DNA from 4 places in the Sphingomonas sp. GC_Shp_3 genome. Region 3 is predicted to be linked to each of the others. Evidence: riboswitches for the same ligand, from Rfam matches in the RefSeq annotation. Region 3 holds a riboswitch; each other region holds the start of a gene.

The links. A riboswitch is a leader RNA that binds a small molecule or an ion and turns the genes downstream of it on or off. The one in region 3 is predicted to bind cobalamin.
Region 1: it holds a riboswitch for cobalamin, as region 3 does, so the genes downstream of both, OXR00_RS01845 (DUF1636 domain-containing protein) here and OXR00_RS00355 (HoxN/HupN/NixA family nickel/cobalt transporter) in region 3, are expected to answer to the same signal.
Region 2: it holds a riboswitch for cobalamin, as region 3 does, so the genes downstream of both, OXR00_RS01820 (TonB-dependent receptor) here and OXR00_RS00355 (HoxN/HupN/NixA family nickel/cobalt transporter) in region 3, are expected to answer to the same signal.
Region 4: it holds a riboswitch for cobalamin, as region 3 does, so the genes downstream of both, OXR00_RS19105 (TonB-dependent receptor) here and OXR00_RS00355 (HoxN/HupN/NixA family nickel/cobalt transporter) in region 3, are expected to answer to the same signal.

What each region holds. Positions count from the first base shown of each region.
Region 1 covers NZ_JALNUT010000001.1:378,306-382,543, forward strand. Annotated here, with positions in the region: gene OXR00_RS01830 (ABC transporter substrate-binding protein) at 1-166, opposite strand, end outside; gene OXR00_RS01835 (iron ABC transporter permease) at 217-1,209, shown strand; gene OXR00_RS01840 (ABC transporter ATP-binding protein) at 1,203-1,979, shown strand; cobalamin riboswitch at 2,000-2,193, shown strand; gene OXR00_RS01845 (DUF1636 domain-containing protein) at 2,361-2,765, shown strand; gene cobT (nicotinate-nucleotide--dimethylbenzimidazole phosphoribosyltransferase) at 2,762-3,769, shown strand; gene OXR00_RS01855 (histidine phosphatase family protein) at 3,769-4,238, shown strand, end outside.
Region 2 covers NZ_JALNUT010000001.1:373,487-377,724, forward strand. Annotated here, with positions in the region: gene OXR00_RS01815 (DUF4403 family protein) at 1-1,111, shown strand, start outside; cobalamin riboswitch at 1,179-1,390, shown strand; gene OXR00_RS01820 (TonB-dependent receptor) at 1,571-3,466, shown strand; gene cobO (cob(I)yrinic acid a,c-diamide adenosyltransferase) at 3,466-4,074, shown strand; gene OXR00_RS01830 (ABC transporter substrate-binding protein) at 4,158-4,238, opposite strand, start outside.
Region 3 covers NZ_JALNUT010000001.1:66,661-70,898, reverse strand. Annotated here, with positions in the region: partial or broken gene cobF (precorrin-6A synthase (deacetylating)) at 1-327, shown strand, start outside; gene bluB (5,6-dimethylbenzimidazole synthase) at 367-969, shown strand; gene OXR00_RS00355 (HoxN/HupN/NixA family nickel/cobalt transporter) at 983-2,020, opposite strand; cobalamin riboswitch at 2,197-2,439, opposite strand; tRNA gene OXR00_RS00350 (tRNA-Ala) at 2,713-2,788, opposite strand; gene OXR00_RS00345 (TIGR02300 family protein) at 2,886-3,200, opposite strand; gene aroA (3-phosphoshikimate 1-carboxyvinyltransferase) at 3,322-4,238, shown strand, end outside.
Region 4 covers NZ_JALNUT010000018.1:10,435-14,672, forward strand. Annotated here, with positions in the region: gene OXR00_RS19100 (MFS transporter) at 1-494, shown strand, start outside; cobalamin riboswitch at 837-1,074, shown strand; gene OXR00_RS19105 (TonB-dependent receptor) at 1,278-3,398, shown strand; gene OXR00_RS19110 (hypothetical protein) at 3,879-4,031, shown strand; gene OXR00_RS19115 (SMP-30/gluconolactonase/LRE family protein) at 4,028-4,238, shown strand, end outside.

The sequences.
Region 1 (4,238 bases), 310 kb from region 3:
TGTGCGTCAGCCCCGCGATCTGCGACCGGTCGGCGAGATCGACGACAAGCTGGTCGGCGCAGAGGTTGAGCGAGACGATCCGACGCGGCGTTGGCACGTGCGGGGGCGCCGGCGCTGCAGCGCCGCAGACGAGCAACAGCAGCGGGATCAAGCGACGATGCGACATGGCGTGACCCATACGCGAGCGGTGCCGCGACACAAGCGCGCGGCGCTGGCATGACACTGCCACGCCCGGTACTGATCGGCGGCTTGATCGTGCTCATCATCCTGTCGGCGCTCGCCTCGCTGGCAATCGGGGCGGTGTCGTTGGCACCCGCCCGCGTCGTGGCCGCAATGGCCGGGCACGGCGATGCCGTCGCCTCCGCGATCGTCATAGAACTGCGGTTGCCACGCACCATCATCGGGCTCGCGGTCGGCGCGATGCTTGGACTCGCTGGCGCGGCGCTGCAGGGCTATCTCCGCAATCCGCTCGCGGAACCATCGGTGCTGGGTGCGTCCAACGCGGCAGCGCTGGGGGCGGTCGGCGCGATCTATTTCGGGTTGGCGGAACTGCACCCGGCGGTGCTGCCGGCGCTGGCGGTGCTCGGCGCGCTGGTGGCGTTGGCGTTGCTGTTCACGCTTGCCGGCCGATCCGAAAGCCCGCTCACCCTGATCCTCGCCGGTATCGCCGTGTCGACGCTCGGCGGTGCGGCGATCAGCCTCACGCTCAACCTGTCGCCCAACCCGTTCGCGGCGATGGAGATCATGACGTGGCTGCTCGGCTCGATCGAGAACCGGTCGTTCGCGCATGTCTGGATTGCGCTGCCATGCATCGCGGTCGGGGCGGCGTTGCTCGTGTTCGATGGCCGCGCGCTCGATGCGCTGACGCTGGGGGAGGACGGCGCGCGCGCGCTGGGCGTTGACCTGCGCGCGGTGCGGCTGCGCTTGCTGCTCGGCGTGGCGATCGGGGTGGGTGGCGCGGTGGCGGTGTCCGGCGCGATCGGCTTCGTCGGGCTGATCGTTCCGCATCTGGTGCGCCCGCTGACCGATCGCAGCCCGTCGGCGATCCTCGTGCCATCGGCGCTGGCCGGGGCGGTGCTGCTGACGCTGGCGGATATTGGCGTGCGGTTGATCCCGTCCACCAACGAACTGAAGCTGGGCGTGGTGACGGCGTTCCTTGGCGTGCCGCTGTTCCTGACCTATCTGCTTCGCGAGCGACGGATATGGTGACGATCACGCTTGAGAACGTGAGCGTCACGATGGGTCGGCGCGCGGTGTTGCGGGGCATCGGCACGGTACTGACGCCGGGGCGGCTGGTCGGCATTATCGGCCCGAACGGCGCGGGCAAATCCACCCTGCTGCGCGCGATGCTCGGGTTGCTGCCGTTCACTGGCACGATCCGCATCGACGGTGCGCCGCTCGGCGGCATGGCGCGTGGGGCGCTGGCGCGAAAACTCGCCTATCTGCCGCAGGGGCAGACCTTGCACTGGCCGCTGAGCGTCGAACGGCTCGTCGCGCTCGGCCGGTTGCCGCATCTCGCGCCGATGTCCGGGCTGTCGCCCCCCGACGCGGCAGCGATCGAGGCTGCGATGGCGCGGGCCGACGTGACCGGCTTGCGGCGCCGGATTGCAACCGAACTCTCCGGTGGCGAGCGTGCACGCGTGCTGCTCGCCCGCACGCTTGCGGTCGGGGCGCCGGCCCTCCTCGCGGACGAGCCGCTCGCCGCGCTCGATCCCGGCCATCAGCTCGACGTGATGGAGCTGCTCCGCGCCGAGGCGCGCGCCGGCGCGCTGGTGGTGACGGTGCTGCACGATTTGACGATGGCGGCGCGGTATTGCGACCGGCTGCTGCTGGTCGATGACGGCGCGCTCGTCGCCGACGATACGCCGCTTGCGGTGCTGACCCCGGAGCGGCTGCGCGAGGTGTACGGCATCACCGCCGCGATCGAACGGCACGGCGATATCCTGACCATCGTGCCGACCGCGCGCGCGGCGAATTGACGCGGCACCGCGCCAAAGCTAACGCTGCGGGTGCGAAAGGTTCCCCGGAGACGGGGATGAAAAGGGAACGGGGTTCGATGCCCCGGCTGCCCCTGCAACTGTAAGCGGCGAGCCATCGGGCCACACGCCATTGGGATTGCAAGATCCTGAGAAGGCGGTCCGAACCGGCGTTGACCCGTAAGCCAGGAGACCTGCCCGTCGCAGTCGTCCATCGCGCGGACAGGGTGTTCTGGGCGGGCGGGGTGTGAACCCGAGTGGCGACATGGTTGGACCGCGTGGACGCGGCGTGTCGCAAGACATGCCCGGTACGCGGCCCGTGTCGCAGGGTGCCCGTTCGATGTCACAGTTCTATTCTTCCTTCGTCCGTGCGGCGGCCGCGCCATGCTGACCCGTGTCGAGGACGGTCCGGCGGTGGTCGCCTGCAACACCTGCCGCCATTCGGCGGACGCGCGCGAACAGGATGGCGTGCGCGGCGGCGCGCTGCTGGTCGGGGCGCTGAACGCGGTGAAGGCGTCCGATCCCAAATACGCCGATGTCGCCGTGCAGGAGATGGCGTGCCTGTTCGCCTGCACCGAACATTGCACCGTGCATCTGCGCGCACCTGAGAAGGTCGGCTACGTGCTGGGCCGGTTCACGCCGGATGAGGCATCGGCACGCGCGATCCTCGATTATGCGGTGCATTACGCGGCAAGCGAACATGGACGCGTGCCGTTCGCGCAGTGGCCGCAGGGCGTGAAGGGACATTTCATCACGCGCACGCCGCCGCCGGGTTTCGTCGCGCAATGATGTTCCCGACGCCGGCGGCGTTCGCGGCGGCACTGGCCGATCCCATCGTTCCTGATGAAGCTGCGATCGCGCACGCGCGGGCACGGCAGGCGAGCCTGACCAAGCCGCCCGGCTCGCTTGGCCGGCTTGAGGATCTGGCGGTGTTTATCGCCGGCTGGCAGGCGCAAGCGCGACCGCAGATCCGGCGCGCGCGCGCGGTGGTGTTCGCCGGCAATCACGGCGTAACGGCGCATGGCGTCAGCGCATTCCCGGCGGCGGTCACCGCGCAGATGGTGGCCAATTTCGAGGCGGGCGGCGCGGCGATCAACGCGCTCGCCGGCGCGGCGGGGCTGGAGTTGAAGGTCGTAGCGCTCGATCTCGATCGCCCGACCGCAGACTTCACGCAAGCCCCGGCGATGACCGAAGCGGAGTGTCTGGCCGCGATGTCGGCCGGTGCGGACAGTGTGAGCAACGATCTCGATCTGCTCGTCGTCGGCGAAATGGGGATCGGCAATTCGACTGCGGCCGCCGCCATTGCCGCTCGCAGCATCGGTGGCAACGGCGCCGATTGGGTCGGGCCGGGCACGGGCGTTGACCGTTTCGGCATCGCGCGCAAGGTCGCGGTGATCGATCGCGCGCTGACCCGCCACGGCGATGCGCCTGCCACCCCGTTCGAGACGCTGCGAAGGTTGGGCGGGCGGGAGATCGCCGCGATCGCCGGCGCTGTGGTGCGGGCGCGGCAGTTGCGGGTGCCGGTGATGCTCGACGGGTTCATCACCTGTGCGGCGGTCGCTCCGCTGGCGGCGGTGCCGGGCGCAATCGGGCATTGCCTCGCCGGGCACTGTTCGGCGGAACCCGGTCATGCCCGGCTGCTTTCGGCGCTGAAGCTTGAGCCGTTGCTGCGGCTGGATATGCGGCTGGGCGAGGCGAGCGGCGCCGCCGTCGCGGTCAATATCGTACGCGCAGCGCTGGCCGCGCATGACGGCATGGCGACCTTCGCCGAAGCGGGCGTTTCGGCGGGCTGATGGCTGCGTTCGCGCTCCATCTGCTCCGCCATGGTGCGCCCGAAGGTACCGGCCGCTTGATCGGCCGCACCGATGCGTCGCCGACAACCGAGGGCATCGCCGCCTGCATGGCACAGGTCGAGAACCTTCGTGTCGAAGCGGTGATCTGTTCCGATCTCGCGCGGGCGCAACGTCCTGCCGAGACGATCGCGGCACGGCTCGCGCTGCCCGTCGCGGTCGATCGGCGCTGGAGTGAGCTCGATTTCGGCGCTTGGGAGGGGTTGTCGACCGACGTGATCGACCCGGCTGCCCTGGGTCGGTTCTGGGCCGATCCCGACGCCGCGCCGCCGCCGCAGGGTGAACGCTGGTCCGCGTTGGTGACGCGTGTCGCGGCGGCGATTGCGGCGTTGCCGGCGCGGGACACGCTGGTGGTCACGCATGGCGGCGCGATGCGTGCGGCGCTCGCGCATCTGTGCGGCTTTGCGCAACG
Region 2 (4,238 bases), 310 kb from region 3:
CCCGGTTCACGCGACCATCGCCGCGCAGAAGGTTGGCGGCGTGGTATCCAAGACGGCGACCGGCGACGCGATCGTGCATGCCGTCGCGCAGCTTTCGATCACGGGCAATTGGTCGCCGAGCGCGAAGGTGCGAATTGCGTATGACTGGACGACGCCGCCCGGCATCGACTTCCTCGGTCAGCGCATCGAATTCGCGAGCAAGGCAGACGCACGGCTGAAACCGGTCATCGCGGGATTGGAACGCAGCCTGCCACGTGAACTCAACAAGCTCGATCTGCGCGCGAAACTCGCCTCGGCGTGGCGGCAGGGCTTTACCTCGATCATGCTCAACCGCGAGCGCCCACCGGCGTGGATGCGGGTCACGCCCAAGCGGCTCGGCTTCGGCGGCTACACGGTCGATCGCCGCACGCTGGTGCTGACGCTCTCCGCCGATGCGCTGACCGAGACGTTCGTCGGCGCTCGGCCTGCCGATCCTGCCGCAACGCCTTTGCCGCCGCCCGCAGCCTCGGTCGGCAAGCAGGGCCTTAACTTCTTCATACCCGTGCTGGCGGATTATGCCCAGCTCGAGCCGGTGGTGCACCGTGTGCTGGTGAAGCGCGCGAAAAAGGGCATCACGCTCGCCGGGATCGGCCCGGTGGACGTCGCGTTCGGCAAGGTGACGATCTATGCCACCAGCGGGGGGCGGCTCGCGATCGGCGTGCAGGCAAAGGCCAAGGCCCGTAACACCTCGCTCCTCGCCACCAAGGGCGAGGTGTGGCTGACGGCGGTGCCGTACAACGTACCCAATTCGCAACTGATCCGCGCGCGCGATGTCGCGATCACCACCGATACCGACAGCGAGACGGTCAACCTGCTGGTCTCGCTGTTCAAGGACACGTCGGTTCGCGACACGATCGCCGAGGGACTAGCGCACGATTTCGCGCCCGATTACCAGAAGGTCCTGCGATCCGCGCGCAAGGCGATCGGCGCGCGGCGCGAGGGCGATTTCCTGCTCTCCGCTGACGTGACGCGCGTTGAGAACGGCACGCTGGCGGTAACCGGCAAGGGACTGTTCCTGCCGGTGCGCGCGGCGGGGCAGGCGACGATCACCTACGCGCCGCTGCGGCGATAGCGTCAAAGGCGATTGGCGGCGACCGAGATGTGGCATATGGCCGTCACGAACGCGGCGGGCAACCGCTGTCGTTCAGGATCGCGTCGGTGCCCCGCAAGGGGCTTAAACGGGAATGTGGTGCGGGCGCGTCGCCCTAATCCGCAGCTGTCCCTGCAACTGTAAGCGGCGAGCGCGATGCACGGGCCCGAAAGGGCAGCCACTGAAGCCGCGGTTTCGGGAAGGCGTGCATCAAGCCCTGACCCGTGAGCCAGGAGACCTGCCGGCGTTCTGGTCGCTCTTGTCGTGGTCCAGGAACAGGCCAGGGCACGGTTCTCCGTCTGAGCGACGAACCAAAGCGGTGGGGGCCGCAAGGGTTGCGCTTGGACCGGGTGCCGACTGGCGTCCGCCCGCCCGTGCGTGACCGGTCGTCGAAGGACGGTTCGCTCCCGCCGATCTGTCGCGACGCCCGGGGGAAGACTGATGAAGATTGCCATCTCACTGTTCGCGCTGATCGCCACCACGCCGGTGCTCGCGCAGACCGCGCCCGATGACGGCACCGCCACCGACACCGTGGTCGTCACCGCCGCCCGGGCGCCCGGCGGCATATCCACCGCGACGCTCGGCTCGTCGGCGACGGTGGTAACCGCGCAGGACCTGTCTGATCGCCAGACGGTGATCGTCTCGGACGTGCTGCGCGACGTACCCGGCATCTCGGTCAACCGTACCGGTGCGGTCGGCGGCATGACGCAGGTGCGTATCCGGGGCGCGGAGAGCAACCATACGCTGGTGTTGATCGACGGCATCGAGGCGGCTGACCCCTACTACGGCGAGTACGACTTCGCCTCGCTCACCGCCGATCCCGGCGCGCGGGTGGAGGTGCTGCGCGGTGAGCAGAGCGCGCTGTACGGATCGGATGCGATCGGCGGCGTCATCAACTATATCACGCCGACCGGGCGTGAGATGCCGGGCTTCGCGGGCCGGATCGAGGCCGGATCGTTCAACACAGTCGACGGCGCGGTGCGCGGGGCAGGGACTGCGGGCGACTTCGATTATGCGGTCGGCGGATCCTATTCCGGCATCGGCGGCTATGTCGTCGCGCCGGCAGGCGACCGGCGGATCGGGTCGAAGATCGGCACCGTCAATGGCAAGTTCGGCTATCAGTCGGAGGACTTCGGTTTGCGCGGCGTGGTGCGCTACACGCATATCGACGCCGACGTGAACGATCAGGATTACGCCGTCACCGGCAACGCGATCGACAGCGGCGGTAGCTACCTGAACGATGCGGTCTATGCGCTGGTCGGCGCGCACTACAGCGCGCTGGAGGGGCGCTGGAGCAACGACCTCAGCGCACAGTTGCAGGAATCGCAGCGCCGCTTCCTCGACGACAATGGTACCGAGACGAGCGGCGATACCGGCCGGCGCAAGAAAGTGTCGTTCGTCTCCGCGCTGAAGCTTGGCGGCGATGCGGCCAGCCACGTCATCACCGGTGCGGTCGATTACGAGCATGAATCCTATCAGGGCACGTCGGCGTTCATCACCGGCAGCAATCCGTTTCGCGATACCAACAACTGGGGTCTGGTCGGCCAGTATCAGGTGACGGTGGGCAGCCGGCTCGGCCTTGGTGGAGCGGTGCGGCATGACGTGAACCAGCGGTTCCGCGATGCGACCACTTGGCATCTGCAGGCGAGTTACCGGTTCGACACTGGTACGCGCATCCACGCAGCGGGGGGCACCGGGGTCAAGGCACCAGTGTTCTCCGAACTGTTCGGCTATTCCCCGACCAGCGGCTTCGTCGGCAACCCCAACCTCAAGCCCGAGGAATCGACCGGCTGGGAGGCTGGTGTCGAACAGAGCTTCCTCGCCGGGCACGGCCGCATCGACGTGACCTATTTCAACGCGGTGCTGCGCCACAAGATCGTCAGCACGTTCGATCCGGTCTATACGGTGGTGAACGCGACCGGATCGTCGCCGCATCAGGGGGTCGAGGTGGCGCTCAATTTCGACCTTCCAGCCGGCTTCCGCTTCGATGGCAGCTACACCTATCTCGACGCACACGACGAGGCCGACATGACGCTGATCCGCCGTCCGGCGCATATCGGCAGCGCCAATCTGGCGTGGAGGTCAAAGGACGACCGGTTCGGCGCCAACGTGACGGTGCGCTACAACGGTGATGCGCTCGACACCAACTTTGCGACATATCAGACCGAGACGTTGCAGGCTTACACGCTGGTGAATTTCGGCGCGGACGTAGCGGTGGCACGCGGCATTTCGGTGTTCGGGCGGGTCGAAAATCTGCTCGACACCGACTTCCGCGAGAACGTCGGTTTCCGGGGTTCGCCGCGCGCGGGCTACGGCGGCATAAAGGCGCGGATCTGATGGCGGATCGCACCGAGGCCGAGCACGCCGAGAAGATGCGCAAGCGGCAAGCCGCGCAGGAACGGATCGTCGCCGCCAAGACGATCGAGAAGGGGCTGGTGATCGTCCACACCGGCGCGGGCAAGGGCAAGACCACGGCCGCGCTGGGGATGGCGGTGCGCGCGGTCGGCCACGGCATGAAGGTCGGGATCGTCCAGTTCGTCAAAGGCGCGATGACGACCGGCGAGAAGGCGGTGTTCGATCGGCTCGGCGATCTGGTCGAGTTCAAGCCGATGGGGGAGGGCTTTACCTGGGATACGCAGGACCGCGCGCGCGATATCGCGGTCACGCGCACCGCCTGGGAGGAGGTGAAGCGGATGGTCGCCGATCCGTCCTACGGTATGGTCATCGCGGACGAACTCAACATCGTGTTGCGCTACGATTACCTGCCACTGGACGAGGTGCTGACGGCGCTTGCCGCGAAACCCGAGATGACGCACGTCGTCATCACCGGCCGCAATGCTCCGGCCGGGTTGAACGAGGCGGCCGATCTGGTGACGGAGATGACGCTGGTGAAGCACCCGTTCCGTGAACAGGGCGTGAAGGCGCAGGCGGGGGTCGAATTTTGACCCACGGTGCGTTCGTGCCGGATTACGCCAAAGGATGCGCGATTCGGGTGCATCCCTCGACGTTGCCCGGCGCCAGCGGTGTTCTAGCGTGCTCGCGAAGCCGTGACTTGCCGCACCAGGCTCTGCGCCGCCCGCACGTAAGCGGGGCTGCCGCACACCGTCCA
Region 3 (4,238 bases):
ACCGCGCTCCAGGCGCTGACCGCCGCGCACGCCATCCCGCTCAACGACCTTGCCGCGCCGGTCCTCATTACGACCGGACGGCGGCTGCGCGACGGCGGCTGGCCGGCGGGCGTCGACACGCTTGCCGTGATGCTCGACGGCGGCGGCGCGTTCGAGACGCTGGATACCGAGGGCATTGAGATCTGGTGGGGCGCTTATCTCGGCATGGCGCAACAGACGCTCATCGCCGGCCCTTTGCGCGCGGTCGGTCAGGAGATTGTGCTGCGGCGCGCGGCACTGCGGCGCGAACATGGCTGGATCATGGACATCTATCTGCTGCGCCGGAGCCTCGTGCAGAACGAGGCACCTCGTCGGTTCGAGACAGGCCTGACCGATGTACTGCAATGGCGCCGCGACGTGCGCCATTTCCGAGCCGAGCCGGTCGCAGAAGCGGACATGCAGCACCTCCTGCACAGCGCCGCGCTCGCGCCATCGGTCGGAAATGCCCAGCCCTGGCGCTTCGTGCGCGTCCGCTCGCCCGATCTGCGGGAAGCCTTGGCGGGCCACGTCGACACCTGTAGCGCGGCTGCGGCGGCTTCGCTGGCGGACGAGGATATCCGGCAACGGTATCGCAGGCTGAAGCTGCACGGCCTCCGGGAAGCGCCCGAGATCATGGCAGTGTTCTCGGACGAAGCGCCCAGTGCAGGACAACGCCTCGGCATCGCTACCATGCCCGAGGCGCTGCGCTATTCGACCGTGATGGCGATACACACGATGTGGCTCGCCGCAGCCGCACGCGGCATCGGCCTCGGCTGGGTGTCGATCCTTGACCCGGCCGTCGTCACGGCGATGCTGGACGTGCCGGGGGACTGGACGCTGATCGGCCTGCTCTGCATCGGCTACCCGGCAGAACCCGCGACGGTCCCCGAACTCGAGCGACGCGGCTGGCAGGCGCGCGAGCCGATCGCGGACCGCGTGATCGAGCGCTGACGGGAATGCGCGATCACACCCCCTGCCGCACCTCGATCTCGTCGAAGCGCTGCCAGCGGAAAATCGCCCAGCTCGCCGCCCAGCACAGCAGGAACAGACCGATAATGCCGAAGCCGAGCAGGTTGAACCGCGCACCGAGATCGGCCGCCGCCGACCAGATGCCGCCATGCAGGCCCAGCTTGTCGCCCAGCAGCGACAGCGTTTCGATGCCCCCGATCACGATCGCGACCAGCGCGGAAACCGCCGTGATGGTAATGTTGTAGTAGAGTTTTCGAATCGGCTTCACGAACGCCCATTCGTATGCGCCGAGCATGAGGATGCCGTCGGTGGTGTCGACCAGCGCCATCCCGGCTGCGAACAGCACCGGCAGCACCAGCACCGGCCCGATCGCGAATGCATGGCTCGCCTGCGCCGCCGACAGGCCGAGGATCGCCACCTCGGTCGCGGTGTCGAAGCCGAGCCCGAACAGGAATCCGAGCGGCGCCATGTGCCAGCTTGTCGAGACGAGCCGGAACAACGGCCGGAACAACCGCGCGAGCAACCCGCGCCCGCCGAGCAGGATGTCGAGATCCTCGTCGACATAGATGCCGCCTGCGCGGACATGCTGGAACGTGCGCCAGACCGCCCGCAGGATGACGAGGTTCATCGCCGCGATCGTGAACAGGAACCCGGCGGACACGATCGTTGCCACCACGCCGCCGGTCGCTTTCAGCGCCTCGAACCGCGCGAGAGCGGAGGCGGTGAAGGCGATGCCGACGGATGCCAGCAGGATGATCGTACTGTGGCCAATGGCGAACCAGAAACCAACGGTAGCGGGCCGCTTTCCGTCCTGCATCAGCTTGCGCGTGACGTTGTCGATCGCGGCGATGTGGTCGGCATCGACCGCATGGCGCAGCCCAAGCCCCCACGCCAGCAGTGCAGTACCCAGCATCAGCGGTTGCGCATGGAACAGCGCGAACGCCCATAGCCACGCCGCGACGTTGGCCGCGATCAGGAACGCGTAAACGCCGCCGATCCGGTGACGGTAAGGTGTCGTATCGATTGGCCGCATCGACCATATCCCCCGGGCGCCGAGCAACGTCGGGCGGGGGCCTACCGTCAACGACGGTCGACGCAGCGGACCCGCCGGACGCCCTGCGCCGGACCCACGACACCGATGCGGCCCCCGCCGCTGGTGACGTCGCTCGAACGGACAGGTCCGTGCCACGGCCATCCCCTGGACCAGGGCGAGAGCGACCGGACGCTGGCAGGTCTCCTGGCTCACGGGTCGTCGCATGCTTCACGGCCTTCCCAGGCGCCTGCACGATATCGTGTTAGGCCCAGTGGCTGCCCCATCCGGCATTGGAGGGGACGAAGTGCATCACACTCGCCGCTTACAGTTGCAGGGACAGCCTCGGCTTCGGGAGCAGACCTCCCTCACCGCGTTCCCGTTTTAAGCCCGTTACAGGCACCAGCGCGATCATGAGACCGGCGGATTGACCCGCCAGGCTCGCCAACCGCGTAGCCGGATGCGGGAGACACGGCAAGGTCCGCCGCAGAGTGACGCAAGCGAGGGGAAGCATCGTCTGCAAAGCGGCGAACGCAAGCGACGGCATTTCAGGGAAAGGCAAATACCGCCATAAGGACGCGATTGATCAGCCAACTACCGCCGCGCCTTTGATTGGGCACAGCGCCATCGGGCTTTTGAGATAGCGGTTTATGTCGCGTGCGGCGGGCGAAAACCTTGCGACCGCGGTGGAGGAATGGTGGAGCCGAGGGGGATCGAACCCCTGACCTTTCGCATGCCATGCGAACGCTCTCCCAGCTGAGCTACGGCCCCATTCGTCTAGGCCTTCCGGCCTTGGGAGGCGACGCCCTAGCCGGGCGTCGCTGGCTTGGCAAGCGGCGAAATCGCCGCTTGCCAGCATTTTTTCAGATCAATGCTCTTCGTCTTCGGTCGGTGCCTCGACCCCGAGATCGTCGTCGCCGCCGAGATCGACCTCGTCATCGGGCGACGGCTCCTCGTCCTCGCCGATGTCCAACGTCTCGTCGTCACCGCTCAGATCCTCGTCCTTCTTCGCGTCGGGCTTCGGCGCGTCGAACGGCAGCGGCTGCTTCGATTTGAGGATGGGCTCAGGCTGCCAGGTCGACCCGCATTCGATGCAGGTGACGGGATCGTCCTTGCCGAGATCATAGAAACGCGTTGCGCATTTCGGGCACGAGCGCTTCGTGCCCCATTCCGGCTTAATCATGTGCCGAGTGGACCTTTCAATCTGATAATACCCTGAGGGTTGTCGTCGTCAAAGTGGCGCGCGCCTTGCCATAGCGCAAGGGCGCTGTCAAAAGCCCGGACCCGCAGATACTCGGAAACACATGCCCCACCCTACTCCCTCGCCGCGTGAGATCTTCGCCTCCGGCCCACTGACCGGCCACGTTGCCGTACCCGGCGACAAGTCGATCAGCCACCGCGCGCTGATGTTCTCTGCGCTGGCGGTCGGCGAGAGCCGCGTTGAAGGGCTGCTGGAGGGGGAGGACGTGCTCGCCACCGCCGCCGCGCTGCGTGCGATGGGCGCGCAGATAGAACGTGGCGCGGACGGCATCTGGCGCATTAACGGCGTCGGCGTGGGCGGGCTGCTCCAGCCGCAGGGCGCGCTGGAGATGGGCAATTCCGGCACCTCGACCCGGCTGCTGATGGGGCTGGTCGCAAGCCATGCCATTACCGCCGCGTTCACCGGCGACGCCTCGCTCACCAAACGACCGATGGGCCGGGTGATCGAGCCGCTGTCGCGGATGGGTGCCGAGTTTACCGCATATCCCGGCGGTCGCCTGCCGTTGATCCTGCGCGGCATTAATCCGGCGGTGCCGATCGACTATACGTTGCCGGTCGCGTCGGCACAGGTGAAGTCGGCCGTGCTGCTCGCCGGCCTCAACACGCCCGGGATCACGCGCGTGATCGAGCCGATCGCGACCCGCGATCACAGCGAGCGGATGCTGCGCGGGTTCGGCGCTACCGTAACCGTGGAGGACGATGCCGCGGGCAAGATCATCGCGATCACGGGTGAGGCCGAGCTGCGCCCACAACGGATCGTCGTACCGGGTGATCCGTCGTCCGCCGCGTTCCTCGTCGTCGCGGCGACGATCGTGCCGGGATCAGACATAGTGGTCGAGAACGTCGGCCTCAATCCGACACGGGCGGGCATCTTCACCGCGCTACGCATGATGGGCGCCGATATCACCGAACTGAACCCGCGCGAGGTCGGCGGCGAACCGGTCGCGGACCTGCGCGTCCG
Region 4 (4,238 bases), on a different contig from region 3:
ACATCGCGCCGTTCGCGACCGCTGCGTCCGCGCGTGTCGATCTCGTCCTGCTGGCGTTCGGCATCAGTTCGCTCGTCGGCATCTGGATCGTCGGGCGATTGGTCGATCGGATGCTGCGCATGCTGGTATTGCTCGCGATCGGATCGTTTGCGGCCATTGCATTTCTTCTGACGTTTGCCGGTGGCCAAGGCCTTGCCGTCTATGCGGCAGCCATCGTCTGGGGCCTTGGCTTCGGTGGTGCCGGGGCGATGATGCAGACGGCGTCGGCGGACGCAGCAGGGGACGGCGTAGATCTGGCGCAGGCGATGGTGACCACGGCTTGGAACCTGGCGATTGCGGTCGGGGGCGCGCTAGGCGGGGTGCTCCTCACGACGGAAGGGACCGCGCTGCTGCCCCCCGCTGTCGTCGCGCTGACCCTGATCGCCTTCCTTATCGCGCTGGCCGCACGCCGTTTCGCCTTTCCACCGGGTCACCGCTCGACGCCGGCCAGCTAACTTTAAGATACTCTCAGAATACCGCCCCATTGAAAAAACGGGGCGGACATCGAGTTGAAATTGGTTCAGCACTCCTCCGCTACCAACATGAATAAACGGCAGAAGTTGGGGGGCGGTAAAGGGGCGCGAATGTCCGAGATTGGGTCTGGCCGGAAGCTGTAGGACAGGGTGCCTTACGCCCACTTCCGGACACTCATGTGTGCAATTCGCATCCCTGAAAGCGGTCGCTCTACCAGCGCAAATACCTGTCGCCCAGCATCCCAGCACGGCAACTCATATAAAGATTTCTTTATATGAGTTGTAACGGTCTGCAATGGAGCTATGACGCGCACAGCGGTCGAAAGGCCGCTAGATCGCGCTGGTGCCCCGAAAGGGGCTTAAAAGGGAACGCGGTGCGGGCGGTTCGCCGCCCCAGGCCGAGGCTGTCCCTGCAACTGTAAGCGGTGAGTGCGATGCACACGGCCTCCTGTTCGGAGGCAAGCCACTGGACCGAGCGCGGCAACGCGCAAAGGTTTGGGAAGGCCGTGCATCGTGCATTGACCCGTGAGCCAGGAGACCTGCCGGCGTCTGGTCGCTCTTGCTCTGGCCCAGGGGGTGGCCGTGGCACGGACCTGTCCGGTCGAGCGACGTGAACGGCGGGGGCCGTTCGGTGTCGCGGGTCGGGCGTTGGCGTCCGCCGGGTCCGTGGACGGTCGCGTCTGCGGCAGGTCCCCGTCAGCGTTGGCTTGGCGTCGGACGAAACGAACACTCATGATTAGCTGCTTCTCACCCCGGACACGCCATATGGCGTTCCTGCTTGCCGTTACGCCCGCCGCTCCAGCCTTGGCGGAGACTGCCCCTTCATCCCCGCCAGTCGACAGCGAAATCGTCGTCACGGCGTCCCGCGTCGATCTGCTTGGCAAGGCGAACACCGCCAGCCAGGGCACGATCACCGCCAAAGAAGTCGAGCTTCGCCCCGTTTACCGGGCATCGCAGATCTTCGAGAGCATTCCAGGTTTGGTTGTCACGATCCACTCGGGCGAGGGCAAGGCGCAGCAATATTTGATCCGGGGATACAATCTCGATCACGGCACCGACTTTGCCAGCTTCGTTGACGGCATGCCCGTCAATCGGCCCACCAACACCCACGGCCAGGGCTATTCCGATCTAAACTTCATCATCCCGCAGACGGTCGCCGGGCTCGATTACACCAAGGGCCCGTACTACGCCGCGATCGGCGACTTCGGTGCGGTGGCCAGCGCGCAGACGCGTATCGCCGACGAGACTCCGGCGCAGGCGACGGTGACGGTCGGCACGGACGGGTATCAGCAACTCGTGACCGGGGGCACGTATCATCTCGGCGACGATCGCCGACTGCTCGGTGCCGTCGAGCTGACGCATTATGATGGGCCGTGGCAGCCGACGCAGAACTTCCGCAAGGCCAACGCGCTGCTGCGCTACAGCCAGGGCACCGCCATCGATGGAATGAGCCTGACCGCGATGTTTTACCAAAGCGCGGGCCGGCTCATCACTGACCAGCCGCTGCGCGCGATTGAGCAGGGGCTGATCGATCGGTTCGGCACGCTTGATCCGACCGATGCCAGTCGCTCGCTCCGCTACAGCCTGTCCGCGCATCTCGACAAACCGATTGGCGCGGGCGCGCTGGCGGTCAACCTGTACGGCATCCACAGCACGATGACGCTGTGGAACAACTTTACGCACTATCTGGATGATCCGATCAACGGCGATCAGGAGGAGCAGAACGAGAACCGCACCACGGCGGGCGGCGCGCTCGCTTATACCATCACCTCGACCTTCGCCGGGGTCGGGTTCGAAACCGTTATGGGCTTCCAGGGGCGCTACGACACAGTGTTCGTCGATCGGCGGCATACGGTTGGGCGCACCACCATCCTGCCCGGATGCCAGTTGGCGCGGGAGGACGGACCGACGCTGACCTATCCGGCGGTGAACGGCTATTGCAACGCCGATCGGGCGCATTTGCTCGACGTCGCGCCCTATGTTCAGGAAACCGTCCGCTGGACGCCTTGGCTGCGCACCGTCGCGGGCGTGCGCGAGGAATACTACCATGCGACTGACAGGAGCATAGTCACCGGCACACGCGGGCGCGGGCATCAATGGCTGTTCCAGCCCAAGGGCAGCCTGATCCTGGGTCCTTGGGCGAAAACCGAGTTCTATGTCAGTGCTGGGCGTGGCTTCCACTCGGACGATGTGCGTGGAGTGTTCGGCACGGTGCCGGAGGTCGGCGTGCCCTTGTCTGGCGGCGCGACGCCGCTGCTCGCACAAACCTCTGGCTATGAAATTGGGGTGCGCTCAAACATCGTGCCGCGCCTTCAGGTCCAGCTTGCGGCGTTCCAGCAGGATTTCACGTCGGAGCTGACCTACAATGCCGACAGCGGGCAGGACGAGGCGGGCGCGCCATCCCGGCGGCAAGGGATCGAGGTGTCGGGCCAGTATCATCCATTCCGCTGGCTGGAGCTAAACACCGATCTCGCTTTCTCGAAACCGAGGTATCACACCGACGATCTTGCGGCCTACGGCCTCAACGCCCGCTATATCGCCGATGCGCCGAACTTCATCTACTCGGCCGGTGTGCTGGTGGATTACCTCGGCGGCTGGTCCGGGAGCCTGGTGTGGCGGCGTCTCGGTACGCACCACCTCGCCGATGGCGAGGCGTATCCGACCGACAAGGGCTATAGCGAGTGGAACCTTCAGATCGGCTTTACTCTGCCTCGCGGCTGGCGGGTTGGAGTCGGTGTCTTCAATCTCTTCGACAGCCATGACGAAGCGGCCGACTACTTCTATACGAGCCGTCTACCGGGCGAGCCGGCGGGAGGCATCACCGGCTTCCAGGTGCATCCGCTCGAACCACGATCAGCGCGCTTCTCGATTACCAAGACTTTGTGATGTTAGCCACTGAAACGCCGACGTTCTTGGGAAATCATTCTTTCTGAGGCTGCCGGCGTCGCTCAGCTAGGTCAACTACTAGCCTCAGCTTGCCCGAAAGCGGACCGGCGGCTCTCCGCCACCCTAAGCCACTCCGCGGTCACTTTCGAACGCCTGATAACGGACGTTCAAGCGACATGAACGGGCGTCTGCTTTCGGGGGCAGCGTTTTGGACGTTGAATGTCCGCAACTGGGTCCTCTCCGCCGTGATACGCGGCGAAACTCTTTGCTTATGATGCAAACGGTAGGACATGGAGGGGAGGCAGAGGAGGCTTTGAAGCCCGAGACAAATGACGGGGGCCCATCAGGTGCATGCTAGGTGGCGCCAGCAGCCATTTACATTTTACTGAGTATCGTTGCGCCTGCGGCTCCGAGATCAATGATGCGCGTTAGCATCCTCTGGGTCCGACACTGGGTCAGTCCCGAACAGGGGATGCCCATATGGATCAGACCGCCTTCATGATCGTGTTTACGGTCATGTCACTCGCCTCGCTGGCGATCTACGCGAAGGGAAGCAAGGCTCCCGCCTCTACGCCATCACACGCTGCTGCACGCGACTGTGCCGTGCAAAACACTTTCAAGGAGCCGTTGTGAGCTCCGTTGACCTTCTGCCCGGCCATCTGCTGCGGCGTCCTGGCGCCATCACGCATGCCGATCACTTTAGAGGCTGCCAGATCGATGATCCTGAGCTTGCGGAAGTGCTATCGCCGGACGCGCCATTGCTCGTGCTGCACGAAGGGGCAATTCATGCCGAGGGACCTGCATGGCAGGCGTCGCACGGTCGTCTGCTCTTCTCCGATG